One region of the Mesobacillus stamsii genome, then DNA from elsewhere that is predicted to be linked to it. Evidence: riboswitches for the same ligand, from Rfam matches in the RefSeq annotation. Region 1 holds a riboswitch; the other holds the start of a gene.

Region 1 (4,187 bases):
TACATCACAGCACATCCACTGACTGAAGAACAGTCATTCAGTTTGTCAGCTGGCAAAGCCTTTATTAACACATACAAGGAACAAAATCAGCTTGATGAAGTCTTTCATCTGGATCTATTCAAAGAAAACATCCCATACATTGATGCCGATGTTTTAGGCGGCTGGGGCAAACTGCAAAAAGGCACTGAATTATCCGCACTAACTGCAGAAGAACAGGCCAAAATCGGCCGTCTTGCAGAGCTGGTTGACCAGTTCACAGCAGCAGACAAATTTGTTTTCGTGACACCGCTATGGAACTTCTCATTCCCGCCAGTCATGAAAGCATACCTAGATGCAGTCGCAGTCACAGGCAAAACATTCAGATATACACAAGAAGGCCCTATTGGTTTAATGACCGATAAAAAAGCCCTTCACATCCAGGCTCGCGGCGGATATTACTCAGAAGGACCAGCTGCGGACATAGAAATGGGACACCGGTACATCGAAACAATCATGAACTTCTTCGGCGTACCATCAATTGAATCCCTGATTCTTGAAGGTCACAACGCAACCCCTGAAAAAGCACAGGAAATCAAAGAAAACGGAATTGCGCGTGCGAAGGATTTAGCCCATACATTCTAATAAAAGATTGACAAGAACAAGCTTAGACATCCAAAAACAAAAGTGTTGATAGTAACCAGAAAAAGCTGTGCAGATTCTCCTGTACAGCTTTTTCTCATTTAGGATGGTTTTCTAGTAGAAAAAGCTTGTTAAATATTCGAATAAAACATACTAATTAATTGCAATACAATATGAATGGAGGAATGTTTTTTGATAGTGAAAACCCGTGTGGAATCGTTGGAACTACAGATTCTGAGAATGCTGAATTCCAGAATGAGCCTGACTCCGAAAGAACATAGTAACTATCTTTATTTGGAAAAAGGATATGAAGGCGAAGTGATTTTTGATCATTGGATGGAGGAGGTAGAAAATGGCTTCCTGGTTTTGAATGATTTGCTTTTGGAACATAGAAATACCAAGTTCCAAATCGATTCCCTATTCTTGTCAAAGATTATTCGCATGTTCGAAGTGAAAAACTTTGAGGAGATTATTTTATTGAAGGCGATAGATGGTACACCCACAATGGAGTGGAAATAAGCAATCCGCTCATACTAATGGAACGAGCAGAATCTCTCCTGCGAAGGATGGTCCGAGACCTTGGATACAACATAAAAATTGGATCAACACTAGTCTTCGTGAACCCCCACTTTGCCCTCTATCAAGCACCGCGTAATTTACCAATTATCTTTCCAAACCAGATTCCAAGACTTCTTAAAAATAAATCTGCAAAAACAATTTGCTCCAATAAAAGATACCCACATAAACCTAGCGGAACGGCTGCATTCCCTGCATACCCAAGATTCACCATACTCACGGCTGCCTGAATATAGTTTCAACAAATTGAAAAAGGGAATAACATGTTCTCATTGTCATAGCATCAATACGATCGTTACTCGAAAAACACTATTATGTAGCAATTGTGGGAAACGGGAAAATGTACATGATGCAGTATTGAGAAGTATTAAAGATATCCAATTACTTTTTCCGGAAGAAGCTTTAGTCATTGTCTAGCCTATTTAGCACCATGCAATAGGATGTAATTTTGTGGTTTAATACAGGCTTTTATGAGGGGTACGATAAGGGGGTATGATAAAATATACAAAAGGGGGGTTTTTAGATGGACAGTTTAGAGCCCAACGTACACTCAACTGACTGTGGGGACAGCTGCTGCGCCTCAGTGCGAAAAAGCCATCACTCTGAAAAAACGAAGAAAAATCTCGTTAATAGATTGAATCGGATAGAAGGACAAATTCGCGGTATTAAAGGGTTGATTGAAAGAGATACGTATTGTGATGATGTGATCACGCAAATTTCTGCAACTCAGGCGGCATTGAACAGCGTAGCAAAGCTGCTGCTTGAAGGGCATATGAAGTCTTGCATCGTTGAACGGATTCAGGAAGGTGACAATGAAGTGATTGATGAACTGCTGACGACGATTGAGAAACTGATGAAAAAATAAGAAGCTAGTTTGTTGTGCTTTCCAGAGCATATTCTGTATAATGATGCTAATTGAATATTCCTTCGGGGTCGGGTGAAATTCCCAACCGGCGGTGATGAAGCATTTGCTTCTTAGTCCGTGACCCGGTTAACATTTGTTAAACGGTGGATCTGGTGAAACTCCAGAGCCGACAGTTACAGTCTGGATGGGAGAAGGGAAAAACAAGGATAGCAAAAGGGACGATTATCCCCTTTTATATCCTCTTGTTTGATATTGTCTTTTTACGGACCCCGAAGCCTATTGTTTCGGGGTTTTTTCTTTTAACGAGGAGGAAAAAAGATGAAGCATCAAGATTATATGGCCCTTGCGATCAATCTTGCAAAAGCAGCGGAAGGACAAACCTCCCCAAATCCCCAGGTTGGCGCTGTGCTCGTAAAAGACGGGGAGATCATAGGTTTTGGCGCCCATTTGCGGGCAGGTGAGCCGCATGCCGAGGTTCACGCTATTACAATGGCAGGGGAGAAAGTGAAGGGAGCAAATCTTTACGTGACTCTTGAGCCGTGCAGCCATGTTGGGAAGACACCGCCCTGTTCGAACCTTGTCATAAAGTCGGGCATCAAAAAGGTATTTGTGGCTTCGGTTGATCCAAACCCCCTCGTTGCTGGTGCAGGAATTACCAAAATGCGGGAGGCTGGCATAGAAGTGGAGGTTGGGTTATTAGCGGAAGAAGCCATAGCCCTGAATAACGTATTTTTTCATTACATAAGTACGGGACTCCCATTTGTAACCTTGAAGTCTGCCACGAGCCTTGATGGCAAAATTGCGACAGTGTCGGGAGAGAGTAAATGGATCACAGGTGAGGAAGCGCGAAAGGATGTTCATCACTTTCGCCATACACAGGATGCTATTCTTGTAGGTGTCAACACCGTTATCAAAGATAATCCAAGCCTGACAACAAGGCTGGAAACTGGCGGAAAAAATCCCGTTCGGGTGATTTTGGATTCGACTTTGAGAACACCAATGGAATCAGAGGTAATTCGTGATCACGCAGCTGAGACGATCATCGTCACAGCTGCTGGTGCCAAACCTGAAAGGGCAAAACAATTCGAAGACCAAGGCATCAAAATCATCAAGCTAGAAACTGCGAAAGTCGAAATAAACGAAATGCTGAAAAAATTGGGGGAACGCGGGATCACTTCTCTGTTTGTGGAAGGCGGTGCCGAAGTCCATGGCAGTTTTTTAAAAGAGAAGGCCTTTCAGCAGGTGATTACTTATATTGCCCCTAAGCTGATTGGTGGCAGAAATGCTCCGACAGCCTACGGAGGCGAAGGCATCGTTCGTCTGGAAGAAACAGTTCCCTTGAAAATTACCGATGTAAAACAAATCGGCGAGGATATCAGGATTATTGCTGAGCCGATCTAGAGGGAGGTTTTCATATGTTTACAGGAATTATTGAGGAAATTGGGACAATTGCCAATATCCAGTACAGCGGAGAATCGTTTATGCTGACAATCGACGCAAAAAAAGTACTGACAGATGTACAAGTTGGTGACAGTATTGCAGTGAACGGGGTATGCCTGACGGTCACCTCTTATACAGAAAATAGGTTTACCGTAGATGTGATGCCTGAGACAGTAAAAGCCTCGAGCCTGAAAACCGCCAGGCGGGGTTCAAAGGTAAATCTGGAAAGGGCGATGGCAGCGGGAGGCCGCTTCGGCGGTCACTTTGTCGCCGGACACGTGGATGGCGTCGGGATCATCAAAGGAAAGACCCAAGTTGAAAATGCAGTGTATTATGAAATCCAGGTGGAACCGGATTTGCTGAAATATGTCATCCTAAAAGGCTCCGTCGCTGTTGATGGAACAAGCCTAACCGTTTTTGGAATATCAGAAGACAGTTTGACCTTGTCACTGATCCCGTTGACCCTTGCTGACACGGTACTAGGCTTTAAGGATAAAGGCGATATCGTCAATATTGAATGTGACATGATTGGCAAGTATGTGGGGCACTTCTTGAGTGATCAGCTCGCAGCAGCTCCAAAAAGAGAAAGCAAGATTACAGCCCGATTTTTAGAGGATAACGGGTTTATGTGAGGATGATGAAAATGTTTGATCCAATTGAAGAGGCGATATATGAACTAATGCAAGGC
Region 2 (4,187 bases), on a different contig from region 1:
AGCAAATTTCCTGATGGATGAAAATCAATATTAAAGCCATCGAGGCTGACTATCCTCGGGCCATAGTGATCAATATAGGTTCCTCTCGCTGTAAAAGCTTCTCCGTCGCCGCTTGCAGTGACGGTCACTGTGTTGGCATAACCGAATGAATTACCTGTTACCTTTTCTCCGACCATGATTCCACGTTCTTTCGCGATATGGATCGCATTCACTTCGTTAACTTTCACCTCAATTCGGTTTTCAAAAAAACCTGCCAGAAGTGCTTTCGTCAAATAGGATGTTTCCAGTTCTGCTGCAGTTCCTGAATAGGTGGCTGTCAATTCATTGACACCTTTGTTATGGCATTCCGAGACGATTTTGCCCATTTGCTTTGCCAGCTGGTGGAAGGGCTGTATTTTTTCATAGATATCTTTAGACATAGCTGGTAGATTAATCGAGTTGGCAACAGGTTTATTTTCAAAAAAGGACCTGATTTCCGTGGCTACCTGTGTTGCGACATTCAGCTGTGCCTCTCTTGTCGAAGCACCGAGGTGCGGAGTGACAATAACGGAATCAAGCGAGAGCAAAGGATGGTCTCCTGGAGGTTCGACTTTGAAAACGTCTAAGGCTGCCCCGGCTACGTGGCCAATTTCAATAAAATGAGCGAGGGCCATCTCATCAATGATTCCGCCTCTGGCGCAATTTAGGAGATACACGCCTTTCTTCGTCTTGCTCAAGGTCCTTTCGTTAAGAAGCCCATTTGTTTCTTTCGTCAATGGTGTGTGGACGGAGATAATATCCGCTTCTTGAAGAACGTTGTCGAAGGTGGATAGCTGGACGCCTAACACCTCAGCTCGTTCGGTCGTTAAGAATGGATCGTACACTTTAACCGACATCCCAAAAGCCTTTGCCCTTTTGGCAAGCTCCGATCCAATCCTTCCTAAGCCAACGATTCCTAGCATTTTGCCGTAAAGTTCATTTCCGATGAACTGATTTCTGTTCCATTGCCCACTCTTTACATTAGCGTGCGCCTGCGGGATATTCCTCATCAATGCTGCCATCATCGCAAAAGTATGCTCAGCAGTGGAAATCGTATTTCCATCAGGAGCATTAACGACGACGATTCCTCGTTTTGTCGCAGCTGTGATGTCGATATTATCGACCCCGACACCTGCCCGACCGACGATTTTTAGAGAAGGCATGGAGTCGAGCAGTTCGGCCGTTACCTTGGTCGCACTTCTTACCAATAACGCATCCACTTTTTCTAAACTGACGAGTCCGGAATCAATTCCCCCTGAATATACTTGTGCCTGCTTCCACTCCAGCAATGGCTGTAAGCCTTGTTCCTTGATTGAATCAGCAGCTAACACCTGAAACATAGTAGATCACTCCTTATGTAAATAAAAACAATTTTCAGATCATTTTACAAGACGAATATTCTTTTGTCAAATGGTCCGAATGTTCATGAATAGTATGTAAACGCTATCAATTCAAACAGTTCTTATAAGCTATCCCGGAAAATTTCCGAATTTTTGAAGATCATGAGTTTAGCTTCCACAGTGAAGAAAAGGTGCTTTAAAGACATAAAACCGTCACAAGCAAACACCTTCACAAGTATTCTTTTTTTCAGTATAATAAACATGTAAATGAATATGGTCTATCTTCGGGGCAGGGTGAAATTCCCGATCGGCGGTAATAAGGTTAATTCTTTAAGCCCGCGAGCCTTTGTGGCAGGATTTGGTGCGATTCCAAAGCCGACAGTAAAGTCTGGATGGGAGAAGATGGAGGTTCTGCAGGCGTTCAAAAATTGCAGGTTTGAACGGCTATTAAGCATGCCTTAGTCGTCATTCCCTCAAGAATAAAACTTGGGGGATTTTATGTGACAAATGGTATGTGTGCATGAATCTTTCTTCCTTATGTGAGATGGATCTCTAAGGAGAGAGGAAAATGAAAAATCTTAGTGTAAAAGCAATGGTTTCAATTGGAATGTTGAGCAGTATAGCTTATGTATTAATGCTGCTAAATTTTCCGCTACCGCCGTTTCCAAAATTTTTGATGGTCGATTTCAGCGATCTACCTGCATTGATTGCTGCGTTGATATTCGGCCCAGCTGCAGGTATTTTAGTAGAACTTATAAAGAATATTCTTGATTATTTCATGACAGGCAGTGAAACTGGAGTGCCAGTAGGCCACGCCGCCAACTTTGTAGCAGGAGTTTTATTCATACTGCCAACTTATTATATATATCAGCGAATGAAAACGAAAAAAGGCATGACATTTGCCTTAGTGTCAGGGTCAGTAAGCATGGCGATTTTCATGAGTGTCCTTAATTACTATGTATTCCTGCCCGCCTACACCTTATTTTTGAATATGCCGGCAATGTCAGGTCCAGAAACAAAACAGTTTATTGTGGCTGGGATCCTGCCCTTTAACTTTGTGAAAGGCGTACTGATGTCTGTTGTCTTCATGCTAATGTTTGCAAGAATGAAAACGTGGATGGAGAGACAGCAAAACTATAAAAGTGCCTAATTGTCTAAAAAGAAAAAGCGACGGCCTGCACCGTTGCTTTTTCGCTGTTTAATGATCATTATTTAAAAAAAATTCCCGCTTACTAAGCGGGAATTTATGTAAGGATTTATTCAAACTTCGTTGCGTCTCCGTTAAATGGTTCATCTGCCACTTTTATTGAGTCAGTTGGGCAGCCTTCAAATGCATCCATCATGTCATCGATTAATACGTCTGGAATTTCAACGATGCCTTCGTTGTCATCAAGTGTTACGAAAGCGATGCCTTCGTCGTCGTAATCATAGATATCAGGAGCAGCCGCACCGCAAGCTCCACATGCAATACAAGTTTCTTTGTCAACGATTGTGTACTTAGCCATGATATAATTCCTCCCAAGTGTTTAACAAAATAATATGCTAATCTTCACTGATTTCAGTGAAAACGTATTCCTCAATCCTATTGTAAAACTGTATCGCCAACATTTCAATAAAAAAAGTTTTGAGAATGTTTATCAGATAAGTTTTTGCAAGAATGAAACGCTGAAAATAAAACATTCTGCCTGTCATTTTCATGTTAAAATAATGGTATATTATTTTCCTGCTATAGCAGGAAGGGGATTTTTTTCTGTTTCCGTAAAGGATTTATTAGCATTACAGTACAAGGGTGATCGCATGGGGTTAACCTATTTAGAGTCGGTTGTTTTGTCAATATTGAAAAGGATCAATGGCGAGAGAACGATCTATGCCCTGCTACATCTTTTACAAGGGAAACGGTCCTCGCAAACGATCCAGGATGCCCATCTATATAAACTTACTCAGTATTTTTCTACCTATCCCACAGTCAGCCGCTCTCGGCTGGAAAAAATGATGGAAAGCCTGAAGCGCGGAGGATTAGTTGAGGAGATAGCAGAAGGAAAAGTCCTATTAACATCCAGAGGAGAAGAGAAGCTTAGACTGCATTTAGCTAAATGTCCACTTCCTGAATTTTTAAATGGCTGGAAGTACCATCAAGTAACCGAGTCTTTCTGGGAAAGGTTGACTCTCCTTGTTCAGGTGAGTTCAAATTTGATCCATCAAGAACGTTCCTATATCCCCATCCGTAATAAGCAAGAAACGCTTAGCTGGGTGAAGCAATTTATTAAACAGCAAAGCGGGGATCGTTATACTCTTGCTGAAAGGCTGTATGAGGAACTGATTTCCGCTTTGGAGAATAGTGCAATCAAACCGGAATTGGTCATAATAAGGTTGACTGGCTTCAAAAAAATTGGTTTGACGCTCTCGCAAGCCTCTGAACAGATCGGGATGGAACCGACTCATTATCACTATGAGTTTCTGAACTGTTTGCATTTCATGTTTAACAAAATACTCGATGTTCCATCTGCATATCCACTTCTTGACGGCTTATTAAATAAGGCAGAACGTTTGGAGCCATTGACCCTCTCTGCAAAAAAAACATACAAATTGCTCCAGCTGGGTTATAGTGCGGATGAGGTTGCCGCAGTCAGGAATCTTAAGCAAGGCACAATCGAAGATCATATTGTCGAAATTGCGCTTATAAAAACGGAGTTTGATATAGATTACTATGTACCAGCTAGCAAACAGGAGAGAATTTTGCTGGCAGCACAGCAGATTTCTGCGAAAAAATTAAAACAAATGAAAGAACGAGTGACGGATGCCTCCTATTTTGAAATCAGGCTTGTGCTC

What was found. A riboswitch is a leader RNA that binds a small molecule or an ion and turns the genes downstream of it on or off. The one in region 1 is predicted to bind FMN.
Region 2: another riboswitch for FMN. It lies ahead of J2S25_RS01640 (ECF transporter S component); the one in region 1 lies ahead of ribD (bifunctional diaminohydroxyphosphoribosylaminopyrimidine deaminase/5-amino-6-(5-phosphoribosylamino)uracil reductase RibD).

Annotation. Positions count from the first base shown of each region.
Region 1 covers NZ_JAUSUN010000004.1:188,571-192,757, forward strand. Annotated here, with positions in the region: gene J2S25_RS05010 (FMN-dependent NADH-azoreductase) at 1-621, shown strand, start outside; gene J2S25_RS05015 (nuclease-related domain-containing protein) at 811-1,137, shown strand; gene J2S25_RS05020 (hypothetical protein) at 1,259-1,408, opposite strand; gene J2S25_RS05025 (metal-sensitive transcriptional regulator) at 1,718-2,059, shown strand; FMN riboswitch at 2,114-2,259, shown strand; gene ribD (bifunctional diaminohydroxyphosphoribosylaminopyrimidine deaminase/5-amino-6-(5-phosphoribosylamino)uracil reductase RibD) at 2,378-3,460, shown strand; gene ribE (riboflavin synthase) at 3,475-4,131, shown strand; gene J2S25_RS05040 (bifunctional 3,4-dihydroxy-2-butanone-4-phosphate synthase/GTP cyclohydrolase II) at 4,143-4,187, shown strand, end outside.
Region 2 covers NZ_JAUSUN010000001.1:299,702-303,888, reverse strand. Annotated here, with positions in the region: gene serA (phosphoglycerate dehydrogenase) at 1-1,358, opposite strand, end outside; FMN riboswitch at 1,635-1,766, shown strand; gene J2S25_RS01640 (ECF transporter S component) at 1,927-2,508, shown strand; gene J2S25_RS01635 (ferredoxin) at 2,615-2,863, opposite strand; gene J2S25_RS01630 (YpbB family protein) at 3,156-4,187, shown strand, end outside.